Regions from separate parts of the Streptacidiphilus rugosus AM-16 genome, predicted to be linked through region 3. Evidence: riboswitches for the same ligand, from Rfam matches in the RefSeq annotation. Region 3 holds a riboswitch; each other region holds the start of a gene.
What was found. Region 3 has a riboswitch for cobalamin ahead of nicT (Nickel transporter NicT). Riboswitches for the same ligand answer to the same signal wherever they lie in the genome.
Positions count from the first base shown of each region.

Region 1: another riboswitch for cobalamin. It lies ahead of cobI (precorrin-2 C(20)-methyltransferase); the one in region 3 lies ahead of nicT (Nickel transporter NicT).
Region 2: another riboswitch for cobalamin. It lies ahead of BS83_RS34325 (cobalamin biosynthesis protein); the one in region 3 lies ahead of nicT (Nickel transporter NicT).

Region 1 covers NZ_JQMJ01000004.1:5,560,384-5,566,648, reverse strand. Annotated here, with positions in the region: gene cobJ (precorrin-3B C(17)-methyltransferase) at 1-79, opposite strand, end outside; gene BS83_RS34425 (bifunctional cobalt-precorrin-7 (C(5))-methyltransferase/cobalt-precorrin-6B (C(15))-methyltransferase) at 76-1,326, opposite strand; gene BS83_RS34420 (cobalt-precorrin-5B (C(1))-methyltransferase) at 1,323-2,465, opposite strand; gene cobM (precorrin-4 C(11)-methyltransferase) at 2,598-3,521, opposite strand; gene cobI (precorrin-2 C(20)-methyltransferase) at 3,518-4,267, opposite strand; cobalamin riboswitch at 4,298-4,427, opposite strand; gene BS83_RS34405 (FAD-dependent oxidoreductase) at 4,523-5,758, opposite strand; gene BS83_RS34400 (carboxylate--amine ligase) at 5,858-6,265, opposite strand, start outside.
Region 2 covers NZ_JQMJ01000004.1:5,536,765-5,543,029, forward strand. Annotated here, with positions in the region: gene BS83_RS34310 (alpha/beta hydrolase family protein) at 1-153, opposite strand, end outside; gene BS83_RS34315 (NAD(P)/FAD-dependent oxidoreductase) at 388-1,788, shown strand; gene BS83_RS34320 (hypothetical protein) at 1,968-2,159, shown strand; cobalamin riboswitch at 2,184-2,358, shown strand; gene BS83_RS34325 (cobalamin biosynthesis protein) at 2,390-3,337, shown strand; gene BS83_RS34330 (cobyric acid synthase) at 3,334-4,839, shown strand; gene cobN (cobaltochelatase subunit CobN) at 4,953-6,265, shown strand, end outside.
Region 3 covers NZ_JQMJ01000003.1:730,383-736,647, reverse strand. Annotated here, with positions in the region: gene BS83_RS06805 (dihydrofolate reductase family protein) at 1-366, opposite strand, end outside; gene BS83_RS06800 (sigma-70 family RNA polymerase sigma factor) at 424-1,380, opposite strand; gene BS83_RS06795 (ArsR/SmtB family transcription factor) at 1,417-1,770, opposite strand; cobalamin riboswitch at 1,851-2,052, shown strand; gene nicT (Nickel transporter NicT) at 2,085-3,221, shown strand; gene BS83_RS06785 (hypothetical protein) at 3,298-3,954, shown strand; gene BS83_RS06780 (thioredoxin domain-containing protein) at 4,084-4,938, shown strand; gene BS83_RS06775 (vitamin K epoxide reductase family protein) at 4,971-5,651, shown strand; gene BS83_RS06770 (aminotransferase-like domain-containing protein) at 5,758-6,265, opposite strand, start outside.

The DNA of each region.
Region 1 (6,265 bases), on a different contig from region 3:
TCTCCTCGGGGCGCAGGGCCTCGGCGAGCTGGGCGGCGGCCTGGCGGCCTGCGGCGGTGGCGGCGATCAGGCCGATCACGTCAGTACTCCTGTGCGGTGTGGGGGAGGGGACGGGCGCGTGCCCCAGAGGACGAAGACGGGGTTGGCTGCGGCGAGCCGGGTGACCTCGCCCGGCAGCGGGGCGAGCCGGTTGGCCTGCAACTGCACGCCGTCGGCGGTGAATCCGGCGTCCAGCAGGGTGCGTCGCACCGTGGGGACGCGGTCCAGCGCGGCCAGGGTGACCACGACCGTCCGGCGGGCGCGCGCGGTGGCGGCGGCCACGACGGCCGGGAGGTCCGCCCCGCCGCCGCCGACGAACACGGCGTCGGGCTCGGGGAGCCCGGCCAGCGCGTCGGGCGCGCTGCCGTGGACGACGGCCACGGCGTGCGCGACGCCGTGGGCGGCGGCGTTGGCGCGGATCCGGTCGACGCCGTCGGCGGCGCGCTCGACCGCGACGGCCGCCGCGCCCAGACGTGCGCACTCGACCGCGACCGAGCCGCTGCCCGCGCCGACGTCCCAGACCAGCTCGCCGAGCCGGGGACCGAGCCTGGCCAGCGCGAAGGCGCGCACCTCCGCCTTGGTGAGCATCGCGTCGCGGTGCGCGAAGGCCTCCTCGGGCAGCGCCCAGCCGCCCTCGGGCGGCCCCTGGTAGCCGGCGACGGCGCGCATCGCGTCGGCCACGGGCGTCTCGTCGGCCAGGCAGAGGACGACGTTGACGGCGGGCCAGTCCCGCGCCGCGGCTTCGGCGGGGGAGAGCGCGGTGACGCTCTCGGCCGGGCCGCCCAGGTCGGCGGCGACGACCAGACGTCGGTGCGGACCCGGCATCGCCAGCAGGGCCGCGCCGATCTCGGCCGGACCGGCGCCGGGGGCGGTCAGCACCGCGACCTTCCGCTGCGCGCGGCAGATGTTGAGCGCCCGGCGCGGATCGCGTCCGTGGGCGCTGACCACGACGGCGTCGTCCCACGGCACGCCGAGGCGGGCGAAGGCGCGCGCGATGCTGCTCACGCCGGGGCGCACGTCGAGCGCGGCCGCGCCGAAGCGTTCGGCCAGGGCCCGGACGATGCCGAAGAAGCCGGGGTCGCCGGAGGCCAGCACCAGCACGCGCGCGTCGGGGTCCTTCTCGCACAGCGCGGCGACGGCGTCGAGCGCGGGCGCGAGCGGACCCAGCGCGAGCGCGCGGTCGGCGGGAACGCCCGCGGCGTCGAGGTGGCGTCGGGCCCCGAGGACGAGGGCGGCGTCCGCGACCAGCCCGGAGGCGGGCTGCGCTTCGCCGAGGACGGTGATCACGGCAGCAGTCCCCCCTCGGCGCCGGTCGAGGCGATGACGGCCCTTCCGGTGAAGTCGACCAGGGCGACCTCCGCCGCCAGCCTTCCCTCGCTGAAACGCACCATCACGTCCGCCACCTGTTCGCAGAGCAGCAGCCCGGCCGGGGCCAGCAGCCCCGCGGCGTCCCAGAGTTCGTAGGCGTGCCTGGCGGTGTTGGCGGCGGCGACCTCGGCGACGAGCTCCGCCGGCGCGCCGACCGTCCCGGTGATCTCGGCGAGCACGTTGGTGTCCACCTTCGACCGCGTGTAGTGCGTCATCAGCACCCCCGCCGCCAGCTTGGTCAGCTTGCCGACCATGCCGACGAAGACGGCGCGGTCCATCCCCGCCTCCACCGCGCGCCGCAGCGCGGCGCCGGTGAAGTCGCCGACCTCGACGAAGCAGACGTCGGGCAGCGAGGGGATCAACGCCATCGCGCCCTTCTCGGTCCGCCCGCCCGTGCACAGCACGATGGCCCGCTCGCCCTGGGCGGCGGCCACGGACACCGCCTGCTCGACCGAGGCGCGCCAGGACGCCGTCGAGAACGGCCGGACGATCCCGGTCGTGCCGAGGATGGAGATCCCGCCGAGGATGCCGAGCTTGGCGTTGGTGGTCTTGCGCGCCCGGAGCTCGCCGTCGGGCACGCTGATCGTGACGTCCACGCCCCGGCCGGTGAGGTCCACGACCTCGCCGACCGCCTGCGTGATCATCGCCCGGGGCACCGGATTGATGGCCGGGCCGCCGACCTCCAGACCGAGCCCCGGCTTGGTCACCACGCCCACGCCCACCCCGCCGTGCAGGGCGATGCCGGGCTCGTCGCGCCAGGCCACCGTGGCGGTGAGGTGCGCGCCGTGGGTGACGTCGGGGTCGTCCCCCGCGTCCTTCACCACGACCGCCTCCGCCCGCCCCGGCCGCAGCAGTTCGCAGCGCTCGACGGCGAAGCCGACCCGGTTGCCCGACGGCAGTGCGACGTCGACCTGGCGCTGCTGCTCGCCGCCGACCAGGAGCAGCGCCGCGGCGCGGGCGGCGGCCGACGCGCAGGTGCCGGTGGTCCATCCGCTGCGCAGCGGCCCCTGACGCACCTTCGCGGTACGCGGAAGGTCGGGCTCCCGCAGCTCAGCCATGGCTGTCGCCTCGGGGCCGCGGCCAGGAACGCGCCTCCGGCGCGCTGTCGCGGCACGTCTCGCCCGCGGGCACGTTGCACCGCCCAGGGGCGCGAGGAACTGCGCGATCAGCCGCTGACAAGCCGACGGTCCTCAATGTGCAGCGCCATCTGCACGCGTGGTCGCCACCGCGGGCCCCTCGGCCGCGCTACCGGCTCGGCTCCGCTCCGGGAGGGCGCCGGTCTGCTGCGTCTCGCCTTGTGCGCCGACCGCGCGCAGGGTGCGCCTCGCCGCGCGGTCCGCCTTCCGGAAGGTGTGGAAGTGGCCCGGGTGGTACAGGTGTGAGCGGGTGCCCTCGGCGGCCAGCGCCGGGCCGACCAGGAAGAGGGTGTGCTTCCAGAGCTTGTGCTCCTTGACCGTCGCCTCCAGCGTGGCGACCGTGCAGGTCAGCAGCAGCTCCTCGGGCCAGGTCGCCTGGTAGGCCACCACGACCGGGGTCTCCGGCGCGTAGCCGCCCTCCAGCAGTTCCTCCACCAGCTGCTTCGTCCGCGCCGCGGAGAGGAAGATCGCCATGGTGGTCCCGTGGCGGGCGAACTCGCGCACCTCCTCGCCTGGAGGCATCGGCGTCTTGCCGCCGCCCAGGCGGGTGAGGATGACGCTCTGCGCCACCTCGGGGATCGTCAGCTCCCGCTGGGCCAGCGCCGCGACCGCCGCGAAGGAGGAGACACCGGGCACGATCTCCGTCTCCAGGCCCAGCTCGCGGCAGCGGTCCAGCTGCTCCTGGACCGCGCCCCAGAGCGAGGGATCCCCGGAGTGGATCCGCGCCACGCGCGTGCCCTCGCGGGCGGCGCGCTCGTAGACGGCGAGCACGTCCTCCATCGGGATCAGCGAGGAGTCCAGGATCTCCGCGCCCTCGCGGGCGTGCTCCAGGACCTCCTCCTGCACCAGGCTGGCGGCCCAGATCACCGTGTCGGCGTCGGCGATCGCGCGGGCGGCGCGGAAGGTCAGCAGGTCGGCCGCACCGGGTCCGGCGCCCACGAAGGTCACCTTGCCCGTCGTGCCGTCAGTGGTGGTCACAGCTTTCCCCCTCGGCCCTCGCGCCGCGCCGGAGCGATCAGCGTCGACAGATACGGCAGCGTGCCGTCGATCGGTGTTCCCGGTGCGCTCAACTGCTGGTCCGGCAGCCCGAGCGACGCGCCCCAGACGGCGTCGCCGTCGCGGCCGGTCTCCCGCAGCGCCTCGCCGACCTGCGCGGCCAGTCGGCCGAACTTGTAGGCGACGACCGTGCCCGGACCGGCCAGGGCCTCCTTGAGCACGGCGGAGCCCGCCGTGACCGGCACCAGGGTCACCGGCTCGGTGCCCTCGGCCAGCACGGTTCCGCTGCGGGAGGCCAGATCCTGCATCGCGGTGATGCCGGGGACGGTTTCGACGACCAGGTCGGGAACGAGCTCCCGCAGCGTGTGCGCCAGATAGGTGAAGGTCGAGTAGACGTTCGGGTCGCCGATCGTCGCGAACGCGACCGTCGGGCGGTCGCCCGCACGGAGCAGCTCCGCGACCCGCGCGCCCGCCTCGTCCCAGGCGGCCTCGCGCCGGGCCCGGTCCTCACGCTCGTTCAGCGCGAAGACCACGCGCACGATCCTGGCCGCGTCGGCGTGGTGCCGCACGGTGGCCTCGGCCCGCCCGATCTCGCCGGTGTCCATGACCGGTACGACCACCGCGTCCGCCTCGCGCAGCACACGCACGGCCTTGACGGTGACCAGTTCCGGGTCACCCGGTCCCATGCCCACGCCGACCAGGCGTGGGCCAAGCGCGCGTTCGCGCACGGCAGCAGTCCTCACTCGGGGTCCGCGCCCCGGCTCGTGGTGACGGCGGCCAGAGTTCCTGGCTCACGGGGTCGGCACTCGGCCTCCCCGCTGACAGTGGCGGGACCGCGCCGGACTCGCACCGGACTTCCTCGTCATTGCCGCCGTATTCGTTCAAATCAGGCCTCGAAATCCCACCATGCAGCGTGTCGGGCAGTCAACCGGACCCCCTGTGGGCTGAGCCACGCGCCGCGGCGCTTGCGCCGGCCTCCCCGGTCACCTCGCGAACCGGCCGGTGAGGGCGGAGGCGATCCTGGCGGAGGCGAACTCCGTCCCGCAGACGAAGCGCATGAACGGACCGAAGCACGCGGCCGCCGGCAGGCCGGTGAAGTAGAGGCCGGGGACGGTGGAGCACATCCCCTCGTCCAGGGCGGGGAAGCCGCCGACGCGGTCGAGCCGGGCGCGGAGCTCCGTGGAGAGGAAGGGCAGAGCCGTCAGGTCGACCCGGTAGCCGGTGGCGGCCAGTACGTGGTCGGCGGTGAACTCACGGGTCGCGCCGCCGGGGCCGCTCGTGGTCAGGACGACCTTGTCGCCCTCGCGGCGCACGGTGCGCAGCTGCTGGCCGGCGTGCATCGGGAAGACGCCGTCCGCCCGCGGGCGCAGCCACCAGGAGCCGCTGGGGCCGAGCACCTGCTTGACCAGCCGTAGCCGTACCTGCTGCGGCAGGGACCGGAAGGCCTGCGGATACCGGGCCATGGCCCACAGCGACCAGGCCGGGCCCATGGGCGATTCAGGCTGCCAGCGCAGGCCGTCGGCCGGCGGCGCGCCGAACCGTATCCGCGGGGTCCGCGCGACCAGTTCCACCTGGGCGCCCGACTCGTGCAGCAGGGCCGCGCCCTCCAGGGCGGACTGGCCCGCGCCGACGACCAGCACGGACCGTCCGGCCAGTGCGGCGGGATCGGCGTGCTGGGAACTGTGCGACACCGGGGCGTCGGGTCCGGGGCCCTCGGGTGCGACCCCGGCCAGCAGGCGGGGCACGTGCGCGAAGCCGGTCAGGCCGCTGGCGACCACGACGGCGTGGGTGGGGAAGGTCTCCCCCGAGTCGAGCGTCACCTCGAACCAGCCGTCGACGGAGCCGCTCTGACGGACCGCCACAACGGTGTCGCGCTCCAGGTAGGGGACCAGCTCCTGCTGGAACCAGCTGCCGTAGCGGGTGAACAGTTCGACCGGCACCCGATCGTGGCCCCGCGGCTCGGTCTCCCCGTTGGCCCGGCAGAAGTCCGGCAGGCTGTGGCCCGGCGCGGGGGCGGAGATGGTGGAGGCGTCGGGCGTGGACTTGAGACACATGCCGGCCGGCATGGTGTCGCGCCAGCTGTGCATCGGGTCGCCGAAGGCGCGCACCGACAGCCCGGCGGCCCGCAGATGGGCGGCGGCGGACAGTCCGTAGGGTCCGGCGCCGACCACGACGGCGGTGCGGGGGCTCCGATGGCCTCCCTGTGCGGGACGGGACATCGTCGGCTCCTTCCAGTTGCGGTACGAGGACATGACGGTTGGTCAGGGTGGGACGCGGCCCCTCGGGGCCGTGGCCTGGTGGGGCGGGCCGACGGGCCCTCAGGCGTGCCGGGTGCGGGTCGCGGCGACGTAGCGCAGGCCGGGCCGGACCGAGCGCGCCAGCATGACCGGGAAGGGCAGCGGGTCGTCCTTCGCCCACCAGCCCAGCTCGGTCTCGGTCCAGCGGGAGCGCGGCGGCAGCGACGGGGTGCGGTAGTCGGACCCCCGGTAGGCGAGCCTGGCCAGCAGGTCGATGTTCTCGACGACGATCCGCCGCCCTTCGATCTGCGGTGCGGCCGGAATTCGCCGTCCGGTCAGGTGCAGATGCAGGGCCCGGACCAGATCGACGCGCGCCCGCGTCTCGAACAGGCGGAACTGCGCGCCGATACGCGGATTGAAATCGAGCAGCTTGTATCGGCCGTCCCTGCGGTCGAATCGCCAGTCCAGGTCGCAGACGCCGGCGAAGCC
Region 2 (6,265 bases), on a different contig from region 3:
GACGGAGTGGACCCTGAGCCCGCCGGCCGAGGCCGGCGCGGCGCCACTGCGCCGGACGGAGATCTCGGAGACCACCCGACCCGCCACCAGCGCGACCGCCCCCACCCCGACGGCGGAGACGGTGGCCACAGCGGCTGCCTTGCCCCAACGCATGTCGCTCCCTGATGCCCGGTCGTCTGCTCGGTCCGACGTTCTCTCCATCTCAGTACCCGCCAAGGGCCTCCGCCACCTGAACGGGGCCGGACGGGGCGGGCAACCGCCACGCCCGGAGTCGACGAAGTGTCCGGAAACTCGGGTCCCGGCTTGACACTGTGTGCATTGCCGCAGCTCCCGGCCGCGGATAGCGTGCCCGCACCGAGCACGTCCGAGCATGGAAGCAGGTCTCCTGTGGGCACGTCCGCCACCGCCAACGGCGGTGTCTCGTTCTGGTACTCCGCCGTCGGCCTCCCCGTCCCGCGCTCGCCGCTCGACGGCTCGACGGAGGTCGACGTCGCCGTCGTGGGCGGCGGCTACACGGGGCTGTGGACGGCCTACTACCTCAAGCAGGCGGACCCCTCGCTGCGGGTCGCGGTGCTCGAACAGCGCTTCTGCGGCTACGGTGCCTCCGGCCGGAACGGCGGCTGGCTCTACAACGGCTTCGCCGGGCGCGGCGTCTTCGCCAAGCGGTACGGCAAGCCGCGCGCCGTCGCGATGCAGCAGGCCATGAACGACGCGGTGGACGAGGTGCTGCGGGTCTGCGACGCCGAGTCCATCGAGGCCGACCAGGTCAAGGGCGGCGTGCTGGAGGTCGCCCACACCCCCGCGCAGCTGGAACGGCTGGACGCCTTCGTCGCCGGCGAACACGGCTACGGCGAGAAGGACGTGCAGCGGCTGACGGCGGCGGAGGCGTCCGCGCGGATCGCCGTCTCCGGTGCCCTGGGCGGCAGTTGGACCCCGCACGGGGCGCGCGTCCAGCCGGCGAAGCTGGTCCTCGGACTCGCGGCGGCCGCCGAGCGGCTCGGCGTGGAGATCTACGAGCAGACGACGGTCACCGAGATCCTTCCGGCCTCGGCCACGACCCCGGCGCGCGCGGTCACCCCGCACGGGACCGTCTCGGCACGGTACGTGCTGCGCTGCACGGAGGGCTTCACCGCGAACCTGCGCGGCGAGAGGCGCTCGTGGCTGCCGATGAACTCCTCGATGATCGTCACGGCCCCGCTGCCCGCGTCGTTCTGGGACTCCGTCGGCTGGAACGGCCGCGAGACGCTGGGCGACTTCGCGCACGCGTACATGTACGCGCAGCGGACGGCCGACGACCGGATCGCGCTGGGCGGCCGCGGCGTGCCGTACCGCTTCGGCTCGCGCACGGACAACGACGGCTCGACGGCGGCGAAGACGATCGGGCAGCTGACGGAGATCCTGACCCGCTTCTTCCCCGCGGCGCGGGGTGTGGCGGTGGATCACGCCTGGTCGGGCGTGCTGGGCGTGCCGCGCGACTGGTGCTCGACGGTGACGGTCGACGCGGCGTCGGGCCTGGGCTGGGCGGGCGGCTACGTGGGCAGCGGCGTCACCACGACGAACCTGGCGGCGCGGACGCTGCGCGACCTGGTGCTGGGGCGGACGACGGAGCTGACGGCCTTGCCGTGGGTCGACCACAGGGTGCGCCGCTGGGAGCCGGAACCCTTCCGCTGGATCGGCGTCCACGGCATGTACGCCGCGTACCACGCGGCGGACCGTGCCGAGCTCCGCGGCCGCGCGACGACCTCCCCCATCGCCCGCGTCGCCGACGTGATCTCCGGCCGGCACTGATACCCACCCACGGGACGTTGCACTACCCCAGGGCGCGGGGCTCTGGGGAGGTGCCACCGGGCCGTGTGCCGAGGGGCTGAGCGCAGCTCGACGTGCGGAAACGGCAGGGGTGGCGGACGCTGGTGGAGGGACGGATCGGGGTCCGTCCGGGCCGCAGCATTCGACACCTTGGGGTGCCCATGTCTGTCTTCCTGTGCCTGCTTGTCGCCCCGCTGGGACTGCTCGTCATCCTTGGTCTCTCCTGGTTCGAGGACCACGTCCTCCGCCCGCCCGTCAGCCCCGCCGACCAGGTGGTGCAGAAGACCGTCGAACTGCTGAAGCAGCAGCATCCGCGTGACCCCGTGAGCCGCGCCACCCGCGGCCCCGGTTGACGCTGCCTCCGGCGACATGGTGGGATCTTTACGCCAAACGGAGGCAAGCAGAGGAAGCCGGTGTGAATCCGGCGCGGTCCCGCCACTGTCACCGGGGAGTGCCTGCGAACCACGGCCACGGCAGCCACGCGCTGTTGGAAGGCCCGCAGGTGCGTCGATCCGGAAGCCAGGAGACTCTCGCCTCCGGTACGTCGATCCAGGGCGCGGACCCTGAGTGAGGACACGCACCGGTGCGCAGACGCGCCTTCGCGTTCGGGGCCGCGGTGGGATACGCCGCCGACGCTCTCTTCGGCGATCCCCGGCGTGGTCATCCCGTGGCCGGGTTCGGCCGGTTCGCAGGGGCGCTGGAGCGCCGGCTGTACCGGGACCACCGGGGCGCGGGAGCCGCCTACACCCTCGTCGCCGTCGGTGCCGTCGCCGGCGGCGCCGTTCTCACGCAGCGTGTCCTGCGGCGTTCGCCGGCCGGGCAGGCCGCGCTCGCCGCGGTGTCCGCCTGGGCCGTGCTGGGGGGCGCGTCGCTCGTGCGGGAGGCGCGCGTGATCGCGGGCGCGCTGGAGCGCGGGGACGTCGAGGCGGCGCGCGAGCGCCTGCCGCATCTGTGCGGTCGGGATCCGCGGTCGCTCGACGAGGGCGAGATCGCCCGCGCGGTGGTCGAGTCGGTCGGCGAGAACACCGCCGACGCCGTCGTCAACGCGCTGGTCTGGGGTGCGCTCGCGGGCGCGCCGGGACTGCTCGCCTTTCGGGCCGTCAACACCCTGGACGCCATGGTCGGTCACCGCTCGCCGCGCCTGCTCCGCTTCGGCTGGGCCTCGGCGCGGCTGGACGACGTGGCCGGCTGGCCGGGGGCGCGGCTGACCGCGCTGCTGACCGTCGCCGCGAGCGAGGACCGGGGCCGCGCCTGGCGGGTGTGGCGGCGGGACGCGGGCGCGCACCCGAGCCCGAACGCCGGGCACGCGGAGGCGGCCTTCGCCGGAGCGTTGGGCGTGCGCCTGGGGGGCACGCTCCGTTACGGGGACAGGGTGGAGCACCGGCCGGTGCTCGGCGCGGAACTGCGACCGGTCGCGGTCGCCGACGTGGAGCGGGCCTGCCGGCTCTCCCGGCGGGTCGGCGCGCTGGCACTGGGAACGGCGACGACCGTCGCGCTGACGAGGGGTCTGTTGAGGGGGAAGCGCGGATGAGGGCCGCAACGGGCGCGCTGCTGGTCGCCGGGACGACCTCGGACGCGGGCAAGAGCGTGGTCACCGCGGGCGTCTGCCGCTGGCTGGCGCGACAGGGCGTCAAGGTCGCGCCGTTCAAGGCGCAGAACATGTCGCTGAACTCCTTCGTCACGCTCGACGGCGCGGAGATCGGCCGGGCCCAGGCCATGCAGGCCGCGGCGGCGGGCGTCGAGCCCGAGGCCGCGATGAACCCCGTGCTGCTCAAGCCGGGCGCGGACGGCCGCAGCCAGGTCGTGGTGCTGGGGAAGCCGGTGGCCGAGGTCGGCGCGCTGGACTACCGCGACCGCAAGCCCGCCCTGCTGCGCATCGCCCTGGACTGCCTCGCCGAGCTGCGCGGCCGTCACGACGTGGTGATCTGCGAGGGCGCAGGCTCCCCCGCCGAGATCAACCTGCGCGACCGCGACATCGCCAACATGGGCCTCGCCGTCGCCGCCGACCTGCCGGTCGTGGTGGTCGGAGACATCGACCGCGGCGGCGTCTTCGCCTCCATGTTCGGGACACTGGCGCTGCTCTCCGCCGAGGACCAGGCGCACATCGGCGGCTGGATCGTGAACAAGTTCCGCGGCGACGTCCGGCTGCTGCAACCGGGACTGGACATGCTGCACCGGCTGACGCACCGTCCGTCGCTGGGCGTGCTGCCGATGCTGCAGGGCCTCTGGCTGGACGCCGAGGACTCGCTCGACCTGGCGGGCGTGGTCGCACGTGGCGACGCGGGCCCGCCGCTCGGCTCGGACGTGCTGCGGGTGTCGGTGGTCCGGCTGCCGCGGCTGTCGAACTTCACCGACATCGACGCGCTGGCCCAGGAGCCCGGCGTGCTGGTGCGCTGGGCGACCAGGCCCGAGGAGCTGGCCGACGCCGACCTCGTCGTCCTGCCCGGCACCCGGGCCACCGTGGCCGATCTGGCCTGGCTGCGCGAGCGCGGCCTGGAGGCCCCGCTGCGCGCCCGCGCCGAGCGCGGCCTGCCGCTGCTGGGGGTCTGCGGCGGCTACCAGATGCTGGCCGGGACGATCAGCGACGAGGTCGAGTCGCGGGCCGGGGAGGTGCCCGGTCTCGGGCTGCTGCCGGTCAGGATCGCCTTCGCCAGGGAGAAGACGCTCGCCCGCCCCGTGGGCGCCGCCTACGGCGAGACCGTGCACGGCTACGAGATCCACCACGGCGTGGCGAGCGTCGACGGCGGCGAGCCGTGGCTCGACGGCTGCCGCCAGGGCACGGTCTGGGGCACCACCTGGCACGGCGCGCTGGAGAACGACGGCTTCCGCCGCGCCTTCCTGCGCGAGGTCGCCTCCGCGTGCGGGCGGGACTTCGTCCCCGCGCCGGACACCTGCTTCGCCGCCGCCCGCGAGGAGCGGCTGGACCGGCTGGGCGACCTGATCGAGGAACACGCGGACACCGACGCGCTGTGGCGGCTGATCGAGGGCGGCGTCCCGCGCGACCTGCCCTTCGTGCCGCCGGGGGCGCCGTGACCGACGACAGGCTTTCCGCACCGATGAGCACGACGAGCAAGACGACCGAGGGAGTTGAACGGGTGGACCAGGACCAGCGGCAGGTGGCGGAGACCGGGACCAGAGTGCTGCTGCTGTCGACCGCCGACACCGACCTGCTCGCGGCCCGCGCCTCGGGCGCGGCCTACCTGATCGGCAACCCGACCAGGACCGGTGTCGCCGAGGAGCTGCCGGCGCTGCTCGCGGACGCGGACGTGGTCGTGGTGCGCCTGCTCGGCGGACGGCGCGCCTGGGAGGACGGGCTCGCGGCGATCGCCGCCTCCGGCCTGCCGACGGTCCTGCTCGGCGGCGAGGCGGTCCCCGACGCCGAGCTGATGGGGATGTCGACCGCACCGGCCGGTGTGGTCGCGGAGGCGCTGCGCTACCTGGTGGAGGGCGGCCCGGCCAACCTGGCCGAGCTGGCGCGCTTCCTCTCCGACACGGTCCTGCTGACCGGCGAGGGCTTCGCCGCCCCGCAGGCCATGCCGCAGTTCGGCATTCGGGGGGGTGCTGAACTGCGGCATGGAAAGCCCACGGTGGGCGTGCTCTTCTACCGGGCCCACGAACTGTCCGGCAACACCGCGTTCGTGGACACGCTGTGCGCCGCGATCGAGGCGAAGGGCGGCAACGCGCTGCCGATCTACTGCGGATCGCTGCGCGGCGCGGACCCCGAGCTGTTCGGGCTGCTGGGCCGCTGCGACTCCGTCGTCGCCACCGTGCTGGCCGCGGGCGGCACCGTGGCCGCCGAGGCGTCGGCCGGTGGCGAGGAGGAGAGCTGGGACATCGGCGCGCTCGCCGAGCTGGACATCCCGGTGATCCAGGGCCTCTGCCTGACCACCTCCCGCGCGGCCTGGGACGAGTCCGACGCGGCGCTGACGCCGATGGACGCGGCGATGCAGGTGGCGATCCCCGAGTTCGACGGCCGGATCATCTCCGTGCCGTTCTCCTTCAAGGAGACCGGCCCGGACGGCATCCCCGTCTACGTCGGCGACGAGGAGCGTGCCGGCCGCGTGGCCGGGATCGCGCTGCGGCACGCGACGCTGCGCCACAAGCCGAACGGCGAGAAGAAGCTCGCGATCGTCTTCACCGCCTACCCGACCAAGCACTCGCGCGTCGGCAACGCCGTCGGCCTGGACACCCCGGCCTCGGCCGTCCGGCTGCTGGACGCGCTGCGCGCCGCCGGCTACGCCGTCGACGGCTACCCGGGCAACGGCGACGAGCTGATCCACCGTCTGATCGCGGCCGGCGGCCACGACGTGGAGTGGCTCACCGAGGAGCAGCTGCGGGCCGCGCCCGCGCGGGTGCCGCTCAAGGACTACCAGCGGTGGTTCGACGCGCTCGACCCCGAGCTGCGTGAGGGCGTCCGCGAGCACTGGGGCGAGGCGCCCGGTCAGCTCTATGTCGACGG
Region 3 (6,265 bases):
GACGATCACGTCCCGGCGCTCCTGCTTCACGACCTCGACCAGGTCGCCGTGCAGCAACCGCGAGTTGTTCCACGTCGTGACGTCCGCGTCGTCCAGCGTGCCGGACGCGACCAGCTTCGCCGCGGCGTTCATCCGCGCGGCGAACTCGTCGTCGCGGTTGGGCCACAGCTGCGCGAAGTGCTGCCAGGTGCGGCGGCCGAGCAGCAGCACCCCCTCGTCCAGGGTGCGGCCGAGGCGGAACTTGTCCCCGGCGACGACCTCCCGTCCGTGCGAGAACATCCAGCCGCCCCGCGGGGTGCCGGCCGCGCCGTCCGGGTCCTCGACGATTCCGTCCAGGGTGGTGAAGGCAAGAACGATGACGCTCATGGCGATGATCCCTTCGTCTCGGTGTTCACCGGTACATACCGGCGGCACCGCGCGGACTCATCGCGCTTCGCGGACCTCTTCCGTGAAATCTCCGCCGAACCGCGGCGGCAGTCCGAAGGAGTCCAGGATGCCGGGGTCGGTGAAGACGACGTTGCGGCTCACCAGGCCCCCGGCGACGGTGAGCACCTGGATCGAGTGCAGCAGCGGATCGCCGCCCTCCGGGTCCGCCGCGTAAGCGGCCAGCGCCGGCTGGCCGTTGGCGGTGACCGCCCGCATCCGCCAACCGGTGCCGCGCACCGCGAAGACCCACTCCAGGAAGCGCCCGTAGTGGTCCGCGCCCACGAACCAGAGCGGGACCGGCGGCATCTCCAGGACCGCGTCCTCGGCCAGCAACCGCACCAGTGCCGGTACGTCGGCCGACTCGAACGCCCGCATGTACCGCTGCACCACCGCCCGCACCTCGGGGTCCTCCGGCTCGCGCACCCCCGATCCCTCGTCCAGGCGCGCGTCCTTCAGCGTCGCGCGGGCGCGCTGCAGGGCGCTGTTGACCGCGGGGACGGTGGTGTCGAGCTGCCCGGCCACCTCGGCCGCGCTGAACTGCAGCACCTCCCGCAGCACCAGGACCGCCCGCTGCCGCGCGGACAGCGTCTGGACCGCCGCGACCCAGGCCAGCCGCAGGTCGGCCCGCAGGTCGACCTCGACCCGCGCGTCGGGGAACGGTTCCAGCCACGGGATGTCGAGTGCGGGCGGCAACGCGCCGCCAGGATCGTCGCCGGGCGCCCCGAGGCCGGAGGGCAGCGGTCGCCGCCCTCGCCCGTCGAGAGCGGTCAGGCAGGCGTTGGCCGCGATCCGGTAGAGCCAGGTGCGCACGGACGCGCGCGCGGGGTCGTAGCGGTCCCGCGCCTTCCAGGCGCGCAGCATCGTCTCCTGGGTGAGGTCCTCCGCCTCCTGGAACGAGCCCAGCATCCGGTAGCAGAAGGCCAACAGCTCACCGCGGTACGGCTCGACATCCACCAGCCCATCATGCCCCAGCCCCGCACCGCGGCGGCGTCAGACGATCGCGATCCGGTCCAGCAGCGCGGCGATGAGCGGTTCGGTCAGCCGGTAGCGGACGATGCGGCCGTCCTTGTCCGCGGCGACGGTGCCCGAGGCGCGGAGCAGACGCAGGATCCGGGAGACGGTGGTGTCGTCGAGCCCGGTGGCGGTGGCCAGGTCGGTGACGGCGATGGGTCCGGCGTGGTGCACGGCGAGCAGGACGGACAGCCGGTGGGGCTCGCCGAGCAGGGCGAAGCGGTCGGCCCACGCGGGCAGCCGGTCCGGGTCGCCGATGCCCTCGATGGCCTCGCACACGGTGTGGTCGTCGATGACCTTGCGGTGGGCGCGCTCAGCGGGAACGAGATGCATTCGGCCATTCCACCTGTCCCAGGAGGTGATCTGCAACACCTGCGCACCTGTGCAGGCTTGTGGGCGATTCGTCCACGGCCCTAGGGTGGCTGTGCCGTGGTGTTCGGGAAGACCGGTTCAAAGCCGGAGCGGCCCTCGCCACTGTGATCGGGAAGTCCTCGCATCGTTCCCGCGGTCCTGGTGACCGCGGGGGGCCACTGGGCGCAGTCGCGCCTGGGAAGGCCGGATGCCGGGGCGGCACCACCCGTCAGCCAGGAGACCGGCCACGGCACCGCAACACACCATCCACGAGGTGCTGGAGAGGCTGCCCTGATATGACCCTGCCCGAAAACGGCTCCGCGACCGCCGTCCTGCCCGGCGCGACATCCGCCGCCCCGGTACTCCGCTGGGAGCGCAGGGACTGGTGGCGCACCGGCGGCCTGCTCGCCGTGATCGCCGCTCTGCACGTCCTCGCCTTCGGCATCCTGGCCATGCTGGTGGCGCCCCATCACTACAACGTCGGCGGACAGGTGTTCGGCCTGGGCCTCGGCGTGACCGCCTACACCCTCGGCATGCGGCACGCCTTCGACGCCGACCACATCGCCGCGATCGACAACACCACCAGAAAGCTGATGGCCGACGGCAAGCGGCCGATCTCGGTGGGCTTCTGGTTCGCCCTGGGCCACTCGTCCATCGTGATCGTCCTGGCCGCCGGGATCGCGACGGGCGTGCGCGAGGCCACGACGCTGACCAACGACAACTCCAGCGTGCGCCAGCACCTGGGCCTGGTCAGCACCCTGGCCTCCGGCAGCTTCCTGTACCTGATCGCGGCGCTCAACCTGCTCGCCCTGGTCGGGATCTGGCGGGTCTTCAAGGCGATGCGCGCCGGCCAGTTCGACGAGCACGAGCTGGAGAAGCACCTCGACAACCGCGGCTTCATGAACCGCATCCTCGGCAGGCTCACCAGGTCCATCACCCGCCCCGGCCAGATGTGGCTGGTGGGGCTGCTGTTCGGCGTCGGCTTCGACACGGCCACCGAGGTCACCCTGATGGTCATGGCCGGTTCCGGCGCGGCCGCCGGACTGCCCTGGTACGCGATCGTCTGCCTGCCGCTGCTGTTCGCGGCCGGGATGAGCCTGTTCGACACCCTCGACGGCACCTTCATGAACTTCGCCTACCACTGGGCGTTCTCCAACCCGGTGCGCAAGGTCTACTACAACCTCACCATCACCGGTCTCTCCATCGCGGTCGCCTTCCTCATCGGCACCATCGAGCTGGTCGGCATCCTCCACGACCAGCTGAACCTGACCGACCCGGTCAGCGGATGGATCTCCGGCATCGACCTCAACAACGTCGGCTTCGTGATCGTCGGGCTGTTCGTCGTCGTCTGGGCCGTCGCGATCGGCTACTGGCGACTCGCCAGGGTGGAGCACCGCTGGCACCGGGCCGCCACGCCGAGCCCCTCCGACTGACCTGCGCCGACCGCCGCGTCGGACGGAACGGCTCCGGGACACAGGTTCCGGTGCGATACTCCGAATGATGGACGGCTTGGGGCTTCGGATCCTGCGCGCGGCGATGTTCGCCGCGCTGGCCGTGCTGCTCTCCACCGGAGCCCGCCTGATCGTGACCGGACAGCCGGTGCCGCTGGAGATCCTGGGGCTCGCCTACGGCCTCACCCTGGGCGTGGCACTGATCCTCTTCGCCGCCGAGCGCCGCTACTGGGCGCTCGTCGCCGTGATGATCCCGCTCCAGGTGGGCCTCAACGCGCTGTTCAACGCCGGTCAGCAGGGCTGCCCGCCGAGCCAGGGAGCCGGCAGTGCGATGCCGGGCTGGAGCGTGCTGGCCTGTGGCGGCGGCTCGATCCGCCCCGGACTGCTGGGCCTGACCGAGACGCCGCACGCGCTGGTGTCGGTCACCGGCGGCCAGGCGCTGCTGCTCCTCGTCCTCCACCTCGCGCTGGCGCTGGTCGCCGCGTGGTGGCTGCGCCGGGGCGAGGCCGCGCTGTTCGCCGTGGTCCACGCCGTCGCCGTGCTGTCCTGGCCGGGCGTGAGCGCGCTGCTGGCGTGGCTGGTCACGCCGGTCGCGCTGCCCGAGGCGCCCGCCTGGACACCACCGGCCGTGGCGGAGGGCCTGCGCGGTCCGCAGGACACCGTGCTCTGCGCCGCCTCCCGGCGCGGCCCGCCCGTGCTCGCACGGGCCCGCTGAGCGGCGGCCGACCTTTCTCCACCCCTGATCGCGGTGCGTGCCCTGCACGCGCCGCCGGGTGGTGCGTGCAGCCGTTCCCGGCCCGTTTCCTCACCTTTCCTGACCTTCTCGTCTGTGAGGACGGCCGCCATGAGCGCCAAGAACACCAGCAAGACCCGCACCACCGGCACCACCGACCACTCCAAGCCCACCGCCCGGCAGGCCCAGGCCTCGGCGCGGGAGCGGCTCGCCCAGGAACGGGCCCGGCAGCAGCAGGCCCAGGCCCGCAGGCGCCGGATCGGGATCGCGGCGGTCGCGGTCACCGTCGTCGCGGTCGCCGCCGGCGCGGCGGTCGCGATCGGCACGGCCGGCGGCAGCGGCGGCAGCACCGGCTCGGCGGCCGGGCCGTTGGTCGCGCCCGCCCACACCAGCGGCACCGACTCGACCGTGATCGTCTACGGGAACCCGAACGCGAAGCACACGCTCGACGTCTACGAGGACTTCCGCTGCCCGATCTGCGACAAGCTGGAGAAGGCCGACGGCGCCACCATCCAGCAGCTCGCCGACAACGGCACCTACAAGATCAACTACCACCTGGCCACGTTCCTCGACGACAACCTCGGCGGCACCGGTTCGATGGACGCCCTCCAGGTCGCCGGGGCCGCGATCAACGAGAGCCCGGCCAAGTTCAAGGCCTTCCACGACGTGCTCTACGCCAACCAGCCGGAGGAGAGCACCGACGGCTTCGGGAACCTCAACACCCTGCTCGACCTCGCGAAGAAGGTGCCCGGTCTGGTCACCCCGCAGTTCACCAAGGACGTCCAGAACCGCGTCTACGCCCCCTGGGCGCAGAAGGTCTCCGCCGCCTTCAACGCCAGCGGCGTCCAGGGCACCCCGACCCTCAAGCTCGACGGCACCCAGATCAACGTCTTCGACAGCCAGGGCAACCCGGTCACACCCGCGCAGTTCACCGCGCTGGTCCAGCAGACCGTCACCGGAAAGTGAACCGCGCCGCCATGGACGGGAGAGACACCTCGATGACCACCGACCGCGCCCCCGAGGCCGCCGAGACCCCTGAGGCCCCAGGAGCTCACGACGACGCCGCGCGGGAGTCCGGCCCCGACCCCCGGGTCCGCGCCGGCCGCGGATTCGGCTGGCTGCTGCTGATCGCCGGCGTCTTCGGACTCGGCGCCTCGATCACGCTCACCCTGGACAAGATCCGGCTGTTGGAGGACCCCCACTACGTCCCCAGCTGCAACATCAACCCGATCATCAGCTGCGGTTCGGTGATGCGCACCTGGCAGGCGTCGGCGTTCGGCTTCCCCAACTCCCTGATCGGGGTCGGCGCGTTCGCGGCCGTCGTGACGATCGGGGTGGTGGCACTGACCGGAGCCCGCCTCCCGCGCTGGTTCTGGCTGGGCCTGCAGGCGGGCACCGTGTTCGGGATGGGCATGATCAGCTGGCTGATCGGGCAGACCCTCTACTCGATCGGCGCCGTCTGCCCCTACTGCATGGTGGTGTGGGCGGCCACCATCGCGCTGTTCTGGTACACCACCGTCCACAACCTGCGCACCGGCGTCATCCCGCTGTCCGACCGGGCCCGGGCGGGGCTGGAGTCGGCGGCGGGCCTGTACTGGCTCGCCCCGGTCGCCTGCTACCTGGTCATCGCGCTCCTGGTGCTCAACCGCTTCTGGTACTACTGGTCGACCCTGCTCTGACTTCAATGCTTCGCGTAGGCACCATTAGGACGTTCATCGGTGTGGCAGCCGCCCTCACCGCCGTAATCCGCTGATCCTTACAACCAGGTCTCCGAGCCTGCCTGCCTCAGGCTCCCGCCGTCCCCGCCCGCCCGGCCGCCGTGGCCAGGCGGGCGGCCGCTTCGGTGAGGTCGGCGGGGTCGGCCGCGGCGGCGAAGCCGAGGCGCAGGTGCGGGGCCGGCGGCTCGGCCGCGAAGAAGTGCTGCCCGGGGTCGACCGCGACCCGGTGGGTCCGGGCCGCGTCCACGAGGGCCGCCTCGGTGAGACCGGGCGGAAGCCTGAGCCACAGGTGCAGGCCGCCCTCGGGGACGCGGAGCAGGGACCAGTCGGGCAGTTCGCGCGCCAGCGCGTCCGCGAGGACGAGGCAGCGCTGCCGCAGCTCACCGGCCAGACTGCGCAGATGACGGTCCCAGGTGGGCGTGCTGAGCAGTTCGACGGCGGCTTCCTGGAGCGGCCGGGCGATGAAGAAGTCGTCGACCCGCCGCATGCCCAGCAGCCGCCGCATCACCGGTCCGCGGGCGACGACCGCGCCGATCCGCAGGCTGGGCGAGGCGGGCTTGGTCAGTGAGGTGAGG